2 linked regions of the Filimonas lacunae genome follow. The protein of the gene in region 2 interacts with the protein of the main gene of each other region in a pairwise test. Links are inferred from orthologs where the notes say so. Each region holds a gene or a part of one and is shown on either strand. Other genes may lie near its edges.

Region 1 (10,794 bases), 3.4 Mb from region 2 along the record:
GTGTATGCTTTTATGAAAGACCTTGACTATTTAAAAGTAGGGGATAAAGTAATGGGCGTAACCTTTTCCGAATTCGGACGCAGGATTCGCTCTAATGCCAGTGGCGGAACAGACCATGGAGCTGCAGCCCCGGTATTTTATTTTGGCAACAAGGTAAAAGGCACTATTGTTGGTAAAAATCCAACCTTGCCGGAACATGCTACTGAAAATGATAACATAGCCATGCAGCACGATTTCAGAAGCTTGTATGCCACTTTACTACAACAATGGCTCAAACTGTCACCTGCACAATCAGAACAGGTACTTTATGGTAAATTTCCGTTATTACCCATAGTATAAAACAGCTACGATAATAATTCAACCTCCTCAGTAAAACGTATCCCTTCTGTTTCCAGTTCGCTCAAAACAGGATGGTATATAACAGGAGATAAGGGAATATGTAAACCGGTTAAGCGAATAACTCCTTCCAATATCAATTTAGCAGCAATACCCAGCGGTAAACCTACCGTTTGGGCCATGGCTGTATAACTGTCATCTTTACCTTCAACTACTAAATAGCTTTTTGCGCGGAATGACTGGTTCTGTATTGTATATTTCAGCTCATGCATCATTACCACCAGATCTTTATCATCAGGTAATAAGGGCAGCCTTGTTTCCAGCAGCCATTGCAACACATCTGCAGCGCTGCAAAGTCCCTTGTTAATAAGTGTATTATTGTCGTTCAGTCCCAGATACACCAGCTGATTATATATTATGGTATCCGGCTTCAATTCATAAGCTGAATCAATGTGCAGGCTGCTGAAATGTTGGAGAAAGAATCCCTGAATGCTAAGCCCATCTGTAGCATACACTTTTTCTTCATTTGTAAGCTGCCAGTCCACTATAAAACGCCAGCCTATGCAAAAATGAGGATGCCGCAAAGTGGTTCTTACAAACGTATGCGCCTTTTGCAAATCATATAGCCCGATATAAGAAAGAGAATCCCGGTTAGGGTAACATACATAAGATTGAAAATGTGGGATAGATACCGTTTCGTTCTTTGCAAAAAGCGAAGAATAGGGTACACTTACTATTTCATTATTTTGTTTGTAGACCGCACCGGATTTACCTGCCATTACCACATTACGTGGATTCCAGCTTATTTTATAATGCCAGGGGTTGGTGTCATTTTCAGGGGCAACCAGCCCTCCACAATGTGATTGAAAAGAGCTGATAATGCCCTGTTGCGTGTGAATAGAATGGATAAGCCGCCCTGCACTCATGTGATCGATACCAGGATCTAAACCCATTTCACATAAAAACAACAAGTCGTTTTGCTCAATAGCCGGCTGCAAAGCCCGCATACTATCATCTATATAAGAAGCTGTAAGCAAATGTTTTTTGAACGAAACACAATCGCGGGCGATAATAATATGCAAAGCAGGTGGCATTAAAGAAATAACCAGGTCGCTTTCCTGGATGTAAGCTACTCTTTCCGTCTCATTTTCCAGGTTAATAATTGCACCTTTTACCAGCGGGTAATTGCCCATGATCTTTTCCTGTATGCTACCGGCGTTGCCATCTACAATAGTTACCCGCCACTGCAATTGCTGAGATAACCGTAATAAATATTGAATAAGTACAGTTGCCGATTTGCCCGCACCAAAAAGTAAAATGTGTTTCATACTTTAAGATACACCTGTTATCCTGAAACAAACACATAACAGGCAGGCTATTTATTATTCAGCAATCAGGTAAACACCTTTCTTTTCAATACTTAAAAGAGCCACTTTATAATCTACACGTTGCCCGTTTTTAGCCATAGGGGCGTTCAGCACCACTTCGTCCTGTGCAGAAAGATTGTTTACATATAAAGTTTCGCCTTTTTTAAACTTGCCATTGCTATCATAATATTGCAGGTCCAGCACCACCAGGTCTACCGGGATATTACTTTTATTGTTTACATGCAAACGCACCTGCTTATTATTGTTATCCATTTGCTCTACCTCATCCCTTACCGAAACATAATCGGTGATCTTGTTTTTACTGGCAACAGTAACAGGAGCGTAGTTTTGGGAAACAGAAACGGTAGCAGGCCCATCGGTCGTTTTAGTAACAGGCGTACTATTATGATAAACCGCCTGTGTTACAGGTGCACCAGTAACATTCTGAACAGGCTTAGTCCATTTACCTTTATTAGCAGGCAGTGTGGCAACAGCAGCAGTAAGCACTGTTTTTTTAGTGACAGCGGCCACAGTGGTAGCCACCCGCTTACCAGTATTAACAGTAAAAGGAGGTGTAACAGTAGTAACCCGGTTTTGAGTAGCCGGTATTGTATTAGCAACAGTTCGCATTTCCGGAACTGCTTCCGGTTGGGTCGGGGCCGGCTCGTTAACAGAAGGCTGCAAAACAGCCGGTTCAGCTGCAGGAGTAGAAACACGTTCTTTTACCGGCTCAGTGGTATTAATCGTTTCCAGCTTATGCTGGTTGTTCCAGCTGCTACCAATCCAGATGCCGGCAGCCAGTACCGGAAACAATCCAACCAGCAGGGCATAACGAGCAAAACTGGCTTTTAAACCAGAATGTTTTCTACCCAATACAGTTTGGCTATACCGTTCTTTTATGATATCCAGCGATTCGCTGTATTTTGTTTGAGGAACCATCTTTTCATCCTGCAGTTCGCTATTGCCTACAATTTGGGAAACAACAAGAGGAACAGTCGGCTGATGAGGTGTTATTGGTGCCATAGAAGGAATAGCCGTTTTTTCCTGGGGTATAACAGGCATTTCCTGCAACAGGATTGCAGTCGGCGTAACAGCTTTCTCTATCGCCGGTGTTATATTTTCATCAATTTTCCGCCAATCAGCCTTAATTCTAAACCGAGGTTTGCCGGGTTTGGCCGTTTTCCGGTAAAAACGGTCGTAAGGCTGTTCCTCCACAGCAGGAGCAAAATCTGCCATTTCCGGCAATTCTCCAGGATATCGCCAGGCAGCACTTTTGCCCTCTACCCAAATAAGGTCGTATGCTTTTAGCCCCATCACTCTTAATTGTTCCACATTATAGGGTCCTGTTTCCTTATTGTTCCGTAATAGACGATAAGTACTCATAAATAAGCCTGTTTGTATATATAATGCACTTGTCGTGCCTTTTATTGTGAACAATCAGTTAACATAAAAAATAGCTATCTTCGCCGATCGGTTTCTATAACATAAAATCTACAGAAGCACATTCAATGATGGACGAGAATTTATTGCCACAAGAAACAAGCGATAATGACCGCATTATCCTGGTGAATATTGAAGAACAGATGAAAACGGCCTACATAGATTATTCTATGTCGGTTATTGTGGGCCGTGCGTTACCCGATGTAAGAGATGGCTTTAAGCCGGTACACCGCCGGGTGTTATTTGCCATGAATGAGTTGGGAAACCATAGTAACAAGCCTTATAAAAAATCTGCCCGTATTGTAGGGGAGGTAATGGGTAAATATCACCCGCACGGTGATAGCGCCATTTACGACACCCTGGTACGTATGGCCCAGGAATGGAGCCTGAGATATACACTGATTGATGGTCAGGGTAACTTTGGCAACCAGGATGGTGATGATGCGGCGGCTATGCGTTATACAGAGGCCCGTCTGGAAAAAGTAGCAGAAAGCATGCTGCTGGATATTGAAAAGGAAACTGTTGACTTCCAACCTAACTTCGATGATTCACTCGAAGAACCAACCGTATTACCAACCCGGATACCCAATTTGCTGGTAAACGGCAGTAGTGGTATTGCCGTAGGTATGGCTACTAACATGCTGCCCCACAACCTGGGCGAAGTAGTTGATGGCTGTGTGGCTTATATAGAAAACAAAGAAATTACCGCTGAAGAGCTTACACAATATGTAAAAGCGCCCGATTTTCCTACCGGAGGTATCATATTTGGTATGGAAGGCGTAAAACAAGGCTTTTTAACAGGCCGTGGCCGCGTAGTACTAAGAGGTAAGTGCACGGTTGAAACCAAAGACAGTGGTCGTGAACAAATCATCATTACCGATGTGCCTTACCAGGTAAACCGTGATGCATTAACAGATCGCATTGGTCAATTAGTTACTGAGAAAATTGTAGAGGGTATAGCCCATGTGAACAATGAAAGCAACATGCGTGAAGGTACCCGTGTGGTAGTAACTTTAAAAAGAGACGCAGTTGCACAAGTTGTTATAAATCAGCTTTTTAAATACACAGAATTACAAACCAGTTACGGTATTAATAACGTAGCAATTGTAAGAGGCCGTCCTAGAATTCTGCATCTCAGAGACCTGATCAGTGAGTTTGTTGAGTTTAGAATGGAAGTGGTTATTCGCCGTGCCAAATATGAATTAAGGAAGGCCCGTGAACGCGCCCATATTTTACAAGGTTACCTGATTGCGCTTGATCATCTGGATGAAGTGATTGCATTAATTCGCAATTCTTCTACACCTGATATAGCCAAAGACGCGTTAGTAACAGCAGGCTGGGGCATTGATGAAATTCAAGCCAAAGCCATCCTGGAATTACGTTTACAGCGTTTAACAGGCATGGAAAGAGATAAGATTAAGGCAGAATATGACGAACTGATGGCGTTGATTAACCGTTTGGAAGAATTGTTAGGCAACGAAGCTTTACGTTATGACCTGATCAAAACAGAATTATTAGAGGTTAAAGAGAAATTTGGCGATAAGCGTAAGACAGAGATTCAATACATGGCAGATGAAATGCGTATTGAAGACCTGATTGAAGAAGAAAACGTGGTAATTACTATTTCTCATCTGGGTTATATTAAACGCACTTCAGCAACAGAATACCGTCAGCAACGCAGAGGCGGCAGAGGCGCAGTAGGTAGCAAAACAAGGCAGGAAGATTATGTAGAACACCTGTTTGTGGCATCTACCCATGATAACATGATGTTCTTTACCGAAAAAGGCCGTTGTTATTGGTTGAAAGTGTATGAAATTCCAGAGGGAGAAAAGCAAGGCAAAGGTCGTGCTATTCAAAACCTGATTCAGATCCCAACAGATGATAAGGTAAGAACCATTATTAATGTTAAAAATCTGGCTGATAAAGAGTTTGTAAACAGTCATTACATTATCCTGTGTACCAAGAAAGGTATTATTAAAAAGACCTTACTGGAAGAATTCAGCAGGCCACGGGCTAATGGCGTGAATGCTATTAATATTGTAGAAGGTGACCAGTTACTGGAAGCCAGAATGACTGATGGTAACAACGACATTCTGATGGCTATTAAAAGCGGCCGTGCTATCCGTTTCCCGGAAGATAAAGTTCGTACTACAGGCCGTGGAGCAATAGGCGTTACCGGAATTGAGGTTGACGACGAGAATGATGAGGTTATTGGCATGATATGTGTCTCAAAAGAGACCGCTAAAACCGTATTAGTAGTAAGCGAGAAAGGCTATGGTAAAAGAACGCCAGTGGATGAATACCGTATCACCAACCGCGGTGGTAAAGGGGTAAAAACCATCAGCATTACCGAAAAAACCGGTCACCTCGTAGGAATTGTAGATGTGGAAGAAAAAGAAGATCTTATCATTACCTGTAAATCAGGCATCACCCTTCGTACTGCCATAAACAGCATCAAAGAAGCTGGCAGGGCAACACAAGGCGTGAAACTGATTAAACTGGATGAAACAGATGAGATTGCTGCTATATCTAAAATTGAAGAGGAAGAAGTAGTAGCTGCCACTGAAGAAAACGGCGAAAACGGCGTATCCGAAAATGGAGAAGCTGCAAGTGGCGAAATCGAAAATGGTGGTGCAGAAGAAAATAGCAATCCGGCAGAAACGGAAGAGTCAACAGATTAATACCCAACATTAAAAAAATGATGTGTTTATGAACATGAAAAACCTACTGTTAGCAGTAAGTATGATGATCGCTGGCAAGGCAGTTGTGGCACAAAAACTGGATGAGCCCAACAAGCTGTTGTTGTTAAGCAAATATGAAGATGCAAAGAAAGAAATAGACAAAACCTTCACTGATCCTAAAGCATCCGAAAACCCGGAAGCTTTGTTGTTAAAGTCGAAGATTTATGCAGAGTTATACCTGGATAGCGCTTTAAGAGCCAAATATCCCGACGCAGGCGATCAGACTTACGACGCTTTGAAGAAATATATCGCTAAGGATGCCACTTTAAAGTCGTTGAAAGAAAACAATGGTATGCGTGCAGTAAGTATCATTTACTCTACCAAGTTTAACGAAGGCCGTAAATATTTTACTGAAAGCAAATGGGAAGATGCTTTAAACAGCTTCGTTATTGCGGAAGACATGGGCGATTTTATTTCTAAAAATGGCTTGGGTAATAATAAACAAAACATCGACACCTTTACTGTGGTATACGCTGGTTATGCAGCGCAAAACGCTAAAAACACAGAAAAGGCAATGCATTACTACACAAAATTTGCTGCTGAAAAAATAGGTGGTAAAGATTTTGTAGAAATCTACCGTTATATCCTGAACGTAGAGCTGGACACTAAAAATGCTACTGAATTTGGTAAATACCTGGCTTTAGCCAAGCAATTATATCCAAACGAAAGCACTCTGTGGAATGCTTACGAAATGGAATTCATGACCAAAAATGCTGGCCTTAGCCAAATGCTGGCTAAGTACAAAGAAGCAGATCCTAGCGGCAAATTAACTTCTAAAGACTACGTTACTTATGCAGAATACTTTGCAAACGTTCCAAAAGAAGAATTAAGCAAACTGGATAGTGCTGAGCAGTTTAACGTAAAATCATTAGCTTCTGAAGCTTTTGGAAAAGCGTTTAACGGCGAACAAAACGGTGTATACGCGTTTAACTCTGGTGTACTGTTGTACCAACAGTTCAACACCATGGAAGACGCGTTTTTAGCTTTAAGAGGTGAAGGCGCTGCTTTAAAAGCAAAACGCGACACTGTGCAAAAGCAACAAACAGCTTTAGCTGACAAATCCATTGAATGGATGGAAAAAGCTTACAACATCTTAAAAGCTAAAACTGACAGGGAAAGAGTAGAAACTTCATGTTTAAGCAAAAGCGTGGATTTCCTGGCTAACCTGTACCAGTGGAAAAGAGACAAAGCCCGCGGTAAAAACGTACAGGACTATGACAAATTCGACGCTAAATACAAGCAATACGATTCAGAGCATGGCATGTACACCACGCCAAAACAACAATAGATTTCCTCTATAAAGAGAAAAAAGAGCATCAGAAATGATGCTCTTTTTTTATTCTGATTCTCCAGCTGGTACTTGTGTGGAGTAAGGGTAGTTTCAGGATAATTTGCAAGAACCCGACAGGGATGTATAGTAACAGAAAAAGGATAACTATAAAGTGTTAGATAGAGATTTGATAAAATAGAAGGAAGCAAAACTTAACATAATATTAATTATGAAAAGAAACAGGAAATAATAAGGAGAGGAGTACGCTGAACAAAATGAACAGCCAAAGCTTACAGATGATTTATAACTTGCTGTTAAACAACATTTCTTGTACAACAATTGTTGCCCATGAAGCAAAAATTACACTCTATACTACTGATTGATGATGATGATGCTACCAACTTTATAAACTCCTTCCTTCTTAAGCAGCTGGATATTACCGAGCAAATTACTATTAAAGACAACGCTGCTGCCGCACTGGATTTTTTACAAACCGGTATACAGGAAATGCAAATACCGGACTTAATTTTTCTGGATATTAATATGCCTGGTATGAACGGCTGGGAATTCCTGGAGCAATTTCAGGCCAGATTTTCTACAAGAAAACTGCATACAGTCATCGTAATGCTCACAACATCCGCCAATCCTGATGATGCAGAAAAAGCTGCCACTTATCCGGAAATTGCTGCCTTTAAAACCAAACCGCTGGACAAAACTAAAATAAGTGAAATTCTACGTCTGCATTTTCCTCAACTGTTCCGCGAAGCCGTTTAGGCTACCGGAACAACATTTTCAGTTTTGGATAGCTGAATCGTAAAGCAAAAACAACTTCCCAAGCCCTCAGTAGAATCTTCTACCCAGATACTGCCATTGTGCAACCCTGCAATTTTAGCACAATGCGCCAGACCAATTCCGGTTCCGTCATATTTAGAACGGTTATGCAGACGTTGGAAAATGATAAATATCTTATCCTGATACTCCATAGGAATGCCAATTCCGTTATCCCTCACGCAAAATTTCCAGCCCGTAGCTATTTTTTCGGCGCTAATATCTATGCGTGGAATATTACCTGGCTGCTGGAATTTTATGGCATTTACAATCAGGTTCTGAAATAACAATTTCAGTTCTAACGGATAAGCTAACAAAACTGGTAAATCGTGTGTGTCTATTTTTACCTGTTTTTCTTCAATAAGCCTGCCGATGTCACTCATAATTTCAAACACTACCATATTGGTGTCTACCAATTCAATAGTTCTGTCCCGGCCAATACGACTATAATCCAGCAAGGCTTTGGTTAAATTTTGCATCCTCGTAGCAGCTTCACTGATAAAATCCAGATACTGCTTTTGCTCATCGTTGATGGTCAATCCGTATTCATTCTCATACATTTCCACCAGGCTGGTCATTGTCCGTAAAGGTTCCTGCAAGTCATGACTGGCCACATAAGCTAACTGCTGTAATTCTTTGTTTTTCAGTTCGGTATCACGAATATGTCCTGCTAGTTTTTCTGCCATGTTATTATAGGCAGTGGCCACCAGGCCAATTTCATCTTTCGAATACACCTTTGCACGCCTGTTCCAATGCCCCTTGGCAAAAGCTTTAGACGCTTCAATAATGCCCGCCAATCCCTTTTGAAGCCCTCTGTTCACATAAATCGCAATCAGTAAACCCGAAATTTCTACAGTAAGCGCTATACCAAATAGCATCTTCAGCACAAAATGCTCCAGCCATCTCGATCCGGCACCCAGCGCATAGGAAAACCCATTCTCTTTTTCGGTAATACTCATATTGATCGGCTCTATGCGTTCCAGCAGCATACGAATGGTATCTTCCGCCGGCAGGGATTCATTAATTTCTTTGTGTATTTGCTCACTGATATGAATCAACTCTGTTAAAGCTGCTTCTGCTTCCGTCCAGGCATTTACCGCTTTACTAATATAAGAGTTACTGTGAAAACGGCGCATCAGCTTTACCATACCATCAATATCATCCTCATGCACGCCACCAGCCATAAAAGCCTTCCGGATCACCTCCATATCAGGTTCAACTTTCATCATTTCCCGCCGGGCAATGCCATCACTTAGCGGAATCTGTAAATGCGATTTAAATTTTTGATAATCTACTTCGTTACGGCTAACACCATATTGTAACAAGTGATACACGGCATCTTTCTGACCTTTCGACCATAAACCTTCGCCACCCACATAACCACGAAGCGCAGAAAGTGTACTTATGGAAAAGAAAAGAGCAAACAGTTCCAGGCCAATGAGCATGGCCATAATACCTACAGTGAAATAAAGTTTCTTGGCAATGGAAATATCCGCGAAACGCTTTAATAATGAAGTCATTATTCTACAAAATAGTTATACGCTGCCATGATTTAAGACTATTGCTGAGATAGCGATAAAACATGCGGCAACTGAAATGGTTGCTTTATTAAACGTATAACAGTTTGTCCGTTATACGTGGTTTTTCGGTAGAATAATCAGAAAGTAAACTGTGCTAACAAATATATGAGTTTATTACTACTAAGGCTGCTTTTTCAAACTGCCGCGGGTGCCCGTAGTATCATACGTATGAGTAGAATCCAACGAGAAAATATAAAGGATCATTTCCCGTGCATCTGCATTGGACAAATTGGGATGTGCTGTCATTTGTTCATCACCCCAGATACCTTTACTGCCACTGATAATGCTGCGGCTTAGATTACTCACCACACCATCCAGATGTTGATATTTCTGAGCAATAATTTTAAAGGCTGGCCCCTTTACCACACTGTCTACCGCATGACAGGTAAAGCAGTCATTAGCCGTAATCAGTCGCGCGCCATTCCTAAACTCCTCAGGCACTATGTTAGCAGCAGTGTTAATAAGGCTTTCAGTGGCATTATGGCTACCGGTAGCTCCGGAGTTTCCCGAATTACAAGCCACAAAAAACAGCAGTAAAGCCAGTATATAGCATGAGTACTTTTTCATAAGGTTCTATTTTAAATATGATTTCATAAACATTCTACATTCAAAAACATATACTTATTCCCAATTATTCAGCAGCCGTCTCAACACAATAATCTGCCCTATATGGTACGAGGTATGATCAGCAATCAGCATGGCCTCCCGGAAAAGATTCTGCCCGTTATCCGCATGCTCAAAAGGAGAAAACAAATCTGCATCTTTCACTTCCAGTAAAGCGACAAAAGCATTTCTGTCACTTTGGATAGACTGTAATGTTTTTTCCCATTTTTTTACGTCAGGAGCAGCTTCTTGGGGCCAATATTCATCAGGCCATTGGGGTGATACATGATGCGGGTTACGGCTAAATTCCAGTATATCCCATTGGGTAATACGAATGTGTTCTGTCAATTGCCAGATGCTATAGGGGAGATTGACAGGCTTCTCCCCTCTTAGTTTAGGTGGTAAATTATCCAGCGCCTTTTCCAGACTTATATGTGCATTACCTCCATTCAATAGCTGTTTAAGATTATGTACAATTGTTTGCTGAACCGGGGTTGGATGATGAATCGTCTTCATAAGTTATACTTTTATGTAATAAGATGTAAATAAAATGATGCCATGAAGTATAATCTGCTCACAAAGCGAATGGTATGTATTTTGACCATGATTGCTTTTTAATTCAAATGACT
Region 2 (10,644 bases):
CTGGCTGGACGAGAACAAAGCCATACTGGAAAGCCTTACGTCTATTAAAAGAGCCGGGGCCGACCTTATTGCCACCTATTTTGCAAAAGATGCCGTACGTTTATTAAACGGCCTGTAAATAACCTGTATTATGTATCAATACGAATCGAGCAAAACATTATTCGAAAGAGCACAGCAAAGCATTCCTGGTGGCGTTAACTCCCCGGTGCGTGCTTTTAAAAGTGTAGGCGGCACCCCGGTATTTATGGAGAAAGCCAAAGGCGCTTATCTATACGATGTAGATGGAAACCAGTATGTAGACTACATAGCTTCCTGGGGCCCCATGATTATGGGTCACGCCTACGAACCGGTAGTAAAAGCCATACAGGCCAAAGCGGAAGACTCTACCTCTTTTGGTGCACCTACCCAGCTGGAAATAGAAATGGCCGAGCTGATTAAAAGCATGGCACCTAATGTGGACATGGTACGTATGGTAAACAGCGGCACCGAAGCCTGCATGAGTGCTTTACGTTTAGCCCGTGGCTATACCGGCAAAAACAAGTTCATCAAATTTGAAGGCTGTTACCATGGCCACGCAGATGCCTTCCTCGTAAAAGCAGGCAGTGGTTTAGCTACCTTCAACATTCAAACTGTGCCTGGCATCACTGCCGGTGCTGCCAACGATACCTTAACGGCTCCTTACAACAACCTGGACGCAGTAAAGCAACTGGTAGCAGAACATAAAAACGAAATAGCCGCTATTATTATAGAACCCGTTGCTGGTAACATGGGTTGTATATTACCGGAACCAGGCTTTTTAGAAGGCCTGCGTACCATCTGTACTGCCGAAAACATTGTACTGATATTTGATGAAGTAATGACAGGCTTTCGCCTGGCTGCTGGCGGCGCTCAACAAAAACTGAACATACAGGCCGATCTTATTTGCTATGGCAAAGTAATTGGCGCAGGTATGCCCGTAGGTGCTTTTGCAGGTAAAAAAGATATCATGCAATACATAGCCCCACTGGGCAATGTATATCAGGCCGGCACCCTTAGCGGTAACCCGCTGGCTATGATTGCAGGTTATACCCTGTTAAAAGAATTGAAAGAGAACCACGCTATCTATACGGAACTGGAACAGAAAACCGTGTACCTGCGTAATGGTCTGGACCGCGTATGCAAAGAAGCCGGTATCCCATACACTATTAACCAACTCGGCAGCATGATCAGCTTACATTTTGCGGAACATGCCGTTACAGATTTCGTAAGTGCTTCTGCCACTAACATTGAAAGGTTTAAACAATTCTTTCATGCCATGCTCAAAAGAGGTATTTACTTACCTCCAAGTGCCTTTGAAAGCTGGTTCCTCAATCACGCGCTCACCCGCGATGATTTAGACAAAACCATTGCAGCAGCAGCAGATAGTTTAAAAGAAATCATATAAATCTAGCGCGGGTGTATCAGTTGATACACCCGCTTCTTTTTGTGCCCCCCTGTTCCTTGACACATCCGTTACTGAAAATGCATATAATAATTTAAGAGTACATTTACGCTACCCTAAATTCCAGGAAATGTACTATAAGATTATACAGGACGAAGCCATGTTACGCTCGTTTATTGACTGGCTACCCGACCTCGAAGAAGGCGAAGCCTATTATGTGTCTTTACTGGCCAGAAATAAATACTCCGATGTTATCAAATCAGATAAGCAACAATTAAAACGTTTCACCAGTAAAAAGGGCGATCTGTATTATAAAATACTTCAACTGGAATGCCCGCTCGGCGCTTATACACAAAAAGGCAACCCCATTCCACAAGAAGCGCTTGCACTCTACATTACTCCTAACCCCAGAAGCCTATACGATGCCATGTTCACCGGCCTAACAGCACTGGCAAAATGTATACAGCATCAACAGCGGGATACCAATCCCCACCAGGAAATCATGAGCGAAATACAAAAAAGTAAAAGCAGGAGTTGCTTTATCGATTTCGATTTTGATTACAAAGCAGAAGGATTTGCCACTCAACTCCAATCGCAGATTTACGAGTATACAGGCCCAGCAGCCAAAGTACAGTTTATTGAAACCCGTGGCGGGTTTCACGTTTTGATTGATCCATCCACAATAGAAGAACAATTCAGCAAAAGCTGGTTCAATAACATCAGACAATTACCACATGTAGATCAAACCGGCGATCTGCTGATACCCACACCCGGATGTACACAGGGTGGATTTGTTCCTTTTATGTTATAAGCAACTACCAACCCATATAAAAGACAAAGCCATTTCGAATGATTATCCGAAATGGCTTTTGTATATACATGATACTTTATATCAAAACTAGCTCTTATACTTTTTCAAAGGAACACTGAAACCAATGTTGGCTATCATTTCATAACAACCAAAAGTTTGCTTGGCTCTACCCTGATAAACTTTCAGGTTGTAGTAATGAGCGCCTACCAGTTTGTTACAAAATTCCAGGTAACCATATTTAAAGAAAGTTGCACGTACAGCTGCTTCACCACCTATACAAAAGCCACCGAACTGGAAGCCCTGATCATTGTCTTGTCCAAAAATGGTATTTTGAACGTGTGGAATAACCACACCTACACCACCTTTCAGCAATAAAGACAGGTTAAACCATTTTTGATGAAAGTTAGAGATCTGCTTGCGGTGTACCAGGTTAAACAACAGGAAGTTTGCGCCGTTATTTAACTGATACTGTAACTGCGGATTAGCAAGATCATCGTTGCGACGATATTCATCCACATGCTTTCCATCAATAGTGCCTTTAACATGTAACAGTTGATCTTGCTTTACCTGGTATTTGGTATGATCGAAGTTTACTTCAAAAGCCCAGTTGTCTTTAAACCAGTAACCTACGCGGTAGTTGTATTGAGGAATGCTGATAGCTTGCTTGAAAATATTTTCGTCCCATCCTGGTTTGTCCTTCGCTTGTACACGCACAAACGTGAAGTCGTTATTTAAACCGGGTTGTTTAACGTGGATGGAACTTGCGGTATACCACTCTTTGTTGTATCCCCATGATCCGTAAAATTCACCTTTCTTACCAGGTTGAAAATACTTTTCCTGAGATTGAGCTTGTACCTGTGCAGTAAACATTACTGCTACCGCCAATATAGCAAAGGCGACTTTTACTGTTTTTTTCATTGCTTGGTTTTGAACTACAATTATTATGTCGGGTTCTACAGTTGGGAGAGGGCTTTCACTTTTACTTAACTAAAAGGCACGCAAATGTACACGCTATTTTCAGTTTAGCCCGTGGTGTTTTTACATAAATTATTTACCCGCTATAATTATCGGAACAGTAGTTCACAGGGTTTCAATCCTGTATGCTTTTTGAAAGCCGCCGAGAAATGGGAAATAGAAGAATATCCCAGCATAGCCGATACGTCGGTAACACTTAACGCCTTCTCGTACAACAGGTATTTTGCATGCTCCATACGCTGCTGCTGGTAGAAGTCGAATATGGTGGTACCAAACACTTCCTTGAAGCCTTTTTTCAGGTAGCATTCGTTCATAGCTACTTTGCGGCTCAGTTCTTTGATGGTGATAGGGTCACCTATGTGACGAAGTAGTATCTCTCTTGCCTGGTAAATGCGATCGCGTCCGCTTTCATCTGCCAGGAATTTACAGGCAAAGCCTGATTCTTCTTTCTCTTCAATTAAACATTCCAGGCTGTATAACAACAGTTCCTGCACCTTAGCGTTTACAAAAATATTTTCCATGGCGCCGCTGTAGCTATGATTTAATAGCGCATCCAGCACCACACGTTTACGGCTGCAAACGGGGAATATTTTGGTAAATGAATTCGGATGTTTAAAAGCCAGCACTTCATCTTTTTTATTGGTCAGTTTTACGTTGTGTGTAAACTGGCCGAGGAAGTTGGCCGAAAAATGGAAAGAGAATACATCAATGGTTTCATGTTTACCGCTACAGTTTTGTGTAGGCACCTCGCTGCATTGGGCACAGCTTTTGTCGAAACAATATTTGTTTCCGGTGGTACAATAGCGCATTTCCAGGAAGTTTTCTTCCGGAGCAGATGCACTGTAGTGATATACCAGCATACCGGTGTCATCGCCTGACCACTTCTGCTGGGGGTAGTATCTTCTGATAACATATTGAATAGAACCAGGCACGTGCTGTTCTTTCATATGTAACAGGTTCATACTCGGCTCTACCGTGTTCCTGTGCGCCACCTTCAATATATCGAGAGCTTGTAACATGATGAGGCAAAATTAATGTATCAACATGTAAATCCGGGGTAACTTTTCAACATTCGTGGATTATGGCAATAAAATGACGTTAAAGTGGGGGCAATATGGGGGTAAATAAGGCTGTAAAAGCGCTCTTTTAACAGGAAAAGCGCTCTTTTTTCCGTAATTTTGCCAGCTTTCATTCGATAACAAACAACCGTTCATATCAATTTATGAGTGAAGAAATATTAGACATAGCCGCCCCCGCGCAACCGGGTTATGAGGCAGACAGCATTCAGGTACTTGAAGGGCTGGAAGCCGTTAGAAAAAGGCCGGCGATGTATATTGGCGATGTAGGGGTAAAAGGCTTGCATCACCTGGTATACGAAGTAGTTGATAACTCTATTGATGAAGCCCTTGCGGGTTATTGTAAAAACATCCAGGTTACCATTCATGAAGACAATTCCATCAGCGTAAGCGATGATGGAAGGGGTATTCCTACAGCCATGCACACGAAAGAAAAACGTAGTGCGCTGGAAGTGGTAATGACCGTGTTACACGCGGGTGGTAAGTTTGATAAAAACACCTATAAAGTATCCGGCGGTTTGCACGGTGTGGGTGTGAGTTGCGTAAACGCATTAAGTACGGTGTTACAGGTAACTGTACAGCGGGAAGGTAAAATATTTGAGCAGGAATACAGAATTGGTGTTCCTCAATACGCTGTTCGTGAAATAGGCACTTCTGAGCTTACAGGTACCAAAGTACATTTCTGGCCCGATGCATCTATTTTTACGGTAACTGTTTACAATAAAGAGATTCTGGAAGGACGTTTACGCGAACTGGCCTACCTCAACAGACGCATCAACATTAACTTAACTGACCTTCGCGAGAAGGACGAAGAAGGGAATGTATATACAAAAAACTTTTACAGCGAAGGTGGTATCATTGAGTTTGTAGAAATGCTGGATGAAGCTGCCAAACGGGCTCCTTTAATTCCGAAAACCTTATATGTAGAAGGACATGACGAGAAAGCCAATGTAGCGGTTGAAGTGGCCATGACCTACAACAGTGATTTTAAAGAGCATATTTTCTCGTACGTAAACAACATTAATACCATTGAAGGCGGCACACACGTAACCGGTTTCAGACAGGCATTAACCCGTGTGTTTAAACAGTACGGCGATAAAGAAGGCTTATTTGAAAAAGCCAAGGTAGAAATTGAAGGCGATGACTTCCGGGAAGGTTTAAGCGCCATTATATCAGTGAAAGTTCCGGAACCGCAATTTGAAGGACAAACCAAAACAAAACTGGGTAACAGTGACGTAAGTGGTATTGTACAAACAACTGTGGCAGGGGCTTTGCAGAGCTATTTGGAAGAAAATCCGAAAGAAGCCAAAAACGTTATCCAGAAGATAATATTGGCGGCTCAGGCAAGGGTAGCAGCCAAAAAGGCCCGTGAAATGGTACAGCGTAAAACCGTATTAAGCGGTGGGGGCTTACCAGGAAAGCTGGCCGATTGTTCGGAAAGAGACGCTGAAAAATGTGAGTTATACCTGGTGGAAGGTGACTCGGCCGGTGGTACTGCCAAGCAGGGCCGCGACCGTAGTTTTCAGGCTATCCTCCCGTTACGCGGTAAAATTTTGAACGTGGAAAAAGCCATGGAACACAAAATTTACGAAAACGAGGAAATACGCAACATTTTCACCGCAATGGGTGTTACTATTGGAACGCCTGAAGATCCTAAAGCATTAAATATTACTAAGCTTCGTTATCACAAGCTTATTATTATGACCGATGCCGACGTGGATGGTTCGCACATTGCCACCCTGATTCTTACGTTTATATTCCGCTATATGAAAGAACTGGTACAAAATGGTTACGTGTATCTGGCACAACCACCATTGTACCTGGTAAAGAAAGGTAAAGAGCAGGCATATGCGTATAACGAAGAACAGCGTAAAGGCCTGGTTCAAAAATTAGGCGCAGGTAAAGAAGATAGCGTTACTATTCAGCGATACAAAGGTTTGGGTGAAATGAACGCTGACCAGTTATGGGACACAACCATGGATCCATCCAGAAGAACGCTGAAGCAGGTAACTATAGAAAGTCTGGCAAATGCAGATGGTGTATTTAGCATGTTAATGGGTGATGAAGTAGCTCCACGCAGAGAGTTTATTGAAACCCACGCCAAGTATGCTAAAATAGACGTATAGAAAAAGTAGAAAATATAAACGAACAAGTGTTGCCCGGCAACCTATATTTATTAACCTCAAAAATGACAACGATGGACACGTCTAAAATGTTAAAGGCATATTGTTTAAAAACCAAAGAGAAAGATGTTCCTATGCAGGATGCTGTGGTATCTAAAACTGCAAAAGGTGGTTATATTGCTAAAGGCCACGATGGCAAAGGCAACAAAATGACTGCTATCTTAAGCGAAGCAAAAGCTTTACAGGCTATTGCTGACGGAGTAGCTAAAAAAGAATTCTAGTATATATTAGAAACTTTTATGAAAAAGGCCCGCTTTTATAAAAGCGGGCCTTTTTTCTTGTATATAAAAAATGGGTTATACTTCTTTTTTATCTATAATAACGCCCTTATACATCCGCCCTAAAAACTGGTGCATCTGGTTCATATCCTTCACATCATCTACCACCAGCAAAAAGTTTTTAGCTGATTGTTTTAACCTCGCTTTGTTAGTACCTACCTGCAGGTATTGAATAATGTTTTGAAACAGGTCTGATTCAAAATAAGGCGAATCGTTTTTGTTGATGAAATAGCAACGCAACGTGTCATCCTTCAATGCCATCTTTTCAAAACCTAATCCCACGGCCAGCCAGCGGCATCTTACTGTGGTAAACAGGTCTTCTACCTCCGGTGGAATAGGCCCAAACCTGTCGGCCATCTCTGCATGAAACGCCACTAACTCTTCTTCTTTTTCACAGTTATCCAAACGCGTATACAACGATAAACGTTCCGTAATACTTTCTACATAAGAATCAGGAATTAATATCTGTAAATCGGTATCGATAGTACAATCGCTTACATAATCATCCTGCTTGCTGATCTCGTCTTTGAACAATTCTTTAAAGGAAGTACGCTTTAATTCCTTAATCGCTTCTTCCAATATTTTCTGGTACATCTCAAAGCCGATATCTGCCATAAAACCACTCTGCTCACCACCCAGCATATTTCCTGCACCACGAATATCCAGGTCGCGCATAGCAATCTGGAAACCACTGCCCAAATCACTGAACTGCTCTAATGTTTGCAGGCGTTTGCGCGAATCGGTTGGCAATGTACTCATAGGTGGTGCCAACAAATAACAGAATGCTTTTCTATTACTTCTACCCACACGGCCACGCAGCTGGTGCAGATCGCTTAAACCAAAATGGTGTGCATTGTTAATGATAATGGTGTTTACATTAGGAATGTCCACACCACTTTCTACAATGTTAGTACAGATAAGCACATCGTATTTCTTGTCAATGAAATCCATAATACGCTCTTCCAGTTCATCTCCTTCCATTTGTCCATGCGCATAGGAAATACTTAAATCCGGGCAAAGCGCCTGTAACAGGCCAGCCATTTCCTGTAATCCCAACACACGGTTATGAATAAAGAACACCTGGCCACCACGTTCTGTTTCAAAGTAAATGGCGTCGCGTATCACATCTTCATTAAATACCTGTATCTCGGTTTGTACAGGTTGGCGGTTCGGTGGTGGTGTATTAATGATGCTTAAGTCACGTGCCCCCATCAGCGAAAACTGTAGGGTACGTGGTATAGGAGTTGCCGTAAGTGTTAAACAGTCTACATTGGTTTTTAATGTTTTCAGCTTCTCTTTATGTGCCACACCAAACTTCTGTTCTTCATCAATCACCATCAGCCCCAGGTCTTTAAACTTCACCTCTTTACCCAACACACCATGGGTCCCTACCAATATATCAATCTTACCTTCTTCTAAACGTTTGAAGGTTTCTTTCTTCTCTTTGGCCGATTTAAAACGGTTGATAAAATCAACGGTTACCGGGAAGTCTTTTAAACGCTCGCTAAACGTTTTATAGTGCTGGAAAGCCAGGATAGTAGTTGGCACCAGCACGGCTGCCTGCTTGCCATCCAATACTGTTTTAAAAGCAGCACGTATAGCCACCTCTGTTTTACCAAAGCCTACATCACCACACACCAGCCTGTCCATAGGTGCCGGCTGTTCCATATCACGCTTCACATCTTCTGTAGCTTTGGCCTGGTCAGGCGTATCTTCATACACGAATGAAGCTTCCAGCTCGGTTTGCATGTAGTTATCAGGCATATGCGCAAACCCTTGCTGCGCCTTCCGTTGCGCATACAGCTTTATTAAATCAAAGGCAATTTCTTTAACCTTCGCCTTGGTTTTTTCTTTCAGCTTACTCCATACCTCACTACCCAATTTGTTTACTTTGGGCGCGGTGCCCTCTTTACCGGTAAACTTGGAAATTTTATGCAGGGAGTTAATGTTCACATACAGGATATCGCCATCCTTATATAAAATGCGCACCGCTTCCTGCATTTTACCCGCCACCTCTATCTTCTGTAACCCGCTGTAAGTGCCTACACCATGATCGATGTGTGTTACAAAATCGCCCGGTTGAAGATCGCGCAGGGTTTTCAGTGTAATAGCCTTGTTTTTATTATAGGCCTGCTTAATGCGGTATTTATGATAACGCTGGAATATCTGGTGATCGGTATAACATACCACCTTTAAATCGGCATCAATAAATCCGCTATGTATGGAGGTAGCTACCGGAACAAATTCCAGTTCAGTATTTAAATCGGTGAAAATAGTATGCAGCCTTTCCAGCTGTTTAGCCTGCTCGGCAAACAGGTAAATAGCATAGCCTTGTGCTTCATGCGCCTTTAAATCTTTAATCAGTAAATCAAACTGACGGTTGAAAGCGGGCTGCGGCTTGGTATTATATTCAATTTCTTCGGTAGACAACTGCGGCTTATAGCCAAACTCCACAATCATGCGTTGTTGCATCTGTCGCTCAATAGTGGCAACAGGCACAAAGTCCTGCAGGCTTACATCCTTCCATATTTTGGTTTCATCCTCATCATCCTGCACCTCTGCTATTACCTCGGTATTGCCTGCTGTTTCTATTCTTTGTAAAAACAAGCCCAGGTCTTCTTCCTGCTGGCTTATCTTTTCCTTGATCACATCCCAGTCTTTCAGCCACACAATCATATTCTCCGGCAAAAACTCCATCAGGGTTACTTTTTCGCCGCTATCAAATTGTGTTTCCACGTTAGGAATAATGCTTACCTGCATGAGCTTTCTCTCACTCAGCTGCGATTCGGGATCAAATATCCTGATACTGTCCACCTCATTACCAAACAGCTCTACGCGGTAAGGCTTGTCATTGCCAAACGAGTAAATATCCAGGATGCCACCACGAATAGCAAACTGTCCCGGTTCGTACACAAAATCGGTACGCACAAAGCCATACATTACAAACAGTTCCATCAAACCTTCCAGGTTAATGGTGTCGTTTGTTTTAATATGAATGATGTTCCCCTTCAGCGTTTCAGGTAGTACCACCTTCTCAAACAATGCTTCGGGATGGGTGATCACAATTTTTTTATTCCCGCCTGCCGCCAGCCTGGTCAGCGCTTCGGTACGCAACATCACATGTGAGCTGTTGAGCAAACGGAAGTTTTTCCTGTTCTTAAAAGAAGACGGGAAGTAAAACAGATCTAATGCACTGGTAAGGTTTTCCAGTGTATTATGAAAATAGGCAGCTTCTTCGGCATCGTTCAGCACCACCAGGTGGTTTACCTCCTTGCACTGATCATGCCCGAAGATGGCTGTTAACAAAAACTCAGCACTACTGCCTTGTAAATTTTTAAGAAAGATGTTTTGCCTGGTAGAACTATTTGTATCAGTAGCGGCAAAAGCTAGCCTGGCCGCCAATTGTAAAAGGCGGGGGGATTGTTTGTACTGATCCAGTAACACACTCAAATTCATAACGCGCAGCAAAGGTAAGCTTATTCATTAGAATACCGTTTAGCGTTAACAATCCTATGATATTTGCCTGCTATCTGGCTGTTTTGCCCATTTTCAGCATTAGCAAATGCGAAAGCAACACAGCGGGAACAATAACCGCCGGTAGCAAGGTGTAAGGAAACTGCAATATTGCCACATTCGGCTGCTCAAAAGCCAGTTGCTGAAAAGGTGATGGTGCTGATAAAATAGCTGTAACCACAATAATAGCCAACAACAATAACCCCAGCCAGTTCCAAACCATCAAAAGCCGTACAGAACAACGCTTTACCCGTACATAATATAGCAACAGTATCAACGCCGAAATACCGGTTAACACATCATAGTTCCAGCCGCAAAAAGTCATGCTCACTGGAATCTTTCCCTGCTTATATAACAGATATAACATCCCCTCTACCAGTATACGTAC

Evidence for each region.
Region 1: the proteins of gyrB (region 2) and gyrA interact in binary tests that used the Escherichia coli proteins (3 or more experiments, as listed by UniProt). The link is inferred for Filimonas lacunae from one-to-one orthologs.

Annotation. Positions count from the first base shown.
Region 1 is NZ_AP017422.1:2,899,581-2,910,374, reverse strand. Bases 2,882-6,024 are described here. They hold gyrA (DNA gyrase subunit A), read left to right. Parts: upstream 2,882-3,211; coding sequence 3,212-5,824; downstream 5,825-6,024. Other genes in these bases: FLA_RS11535 (hypothetical protein), read left to right, coding at 5,859-6,024; FLA_RS11545 (hypothetical protein), read right to left, coding at 2,882-3,086. In the rest of the region: FLA_RS11555 (DUF1501 domain-containing protein), read left to right, coding at 1-339; FLA_RS11550 (saccharopine dehydrogenase C-terminal domain-containing protein), read right to left, coding at 345-1,664; more of FLA_RS11545, read right to left, coding at 1,719-2,881; more of FLA_RS11535, read left to right, coding at 6,025-7,172; FLA_RS11530 (response regulator), read left to right, coding at 7,503-7,928; FLA_RS11525 (sensor histidine kinase), read right to left, coding at 7,925-9,502; FLA_RS11520 (c-type cytochrome), read right to left, coding at 9,683-10,129; FLA_RS11515 (DinB family protein), read right to left, coding at 10,184-10,681. UniProt on the Escherichia coli protein: A type II topoisomerase that negatively supercoils closed circular double-stranded (ds) DNA in an ATP-dependent manner to maintain chromosomes in an underwound state.
Region 2 is NZ_AP017422.1:6,273,243-6,283,886, forward strand. What follows is about bases 3,926-6,918. They hold gyrB (DNA topoisomerase (ATP-hydrolyzing) subunit B), read left to right. Parts: upstream 3,926-4,428; coding sequence 4,429-6,408; downstream 6,409-6,918. Other genes in these bases: FLA_RS24605 (helix-turn-helix domain-containing protein), read right to left, coding at 3,926-4,225; FLA_RS24615 (hypothetical protein), read left to right, coding at 6,480-6,686; mfd (transcription-repair coupling factor), read right to left, coding at 6,762-6,918. Outside these bases: hemB (porphobilinogen synthase), read left to right, coding at 1-118; hemL (glutamate-1-semialdehyde 2,1-aminomutase), read left to right, coding at 131-1,423; FLA_RS24595 (hypothetical protein), read left to right, coding at 1,551-2,231; FLA_RS24600 (hypothetical protein), read right to left, coding at 2,319-3,149; more of FLA_RS24605, read right to left, coding at 3,296-3,925; more of mfd, read right to left, coding at 6,919-10,199; FLA_RS24625 (hypothetical protein), read right to left, coding at 10,270-10,644. UniProt on the Escherichia coli protein: DNA gyrase negatively supercoils closed circular double-stranded DNA in an ATP-dependent manner to maintain chromosomes in an underwound state.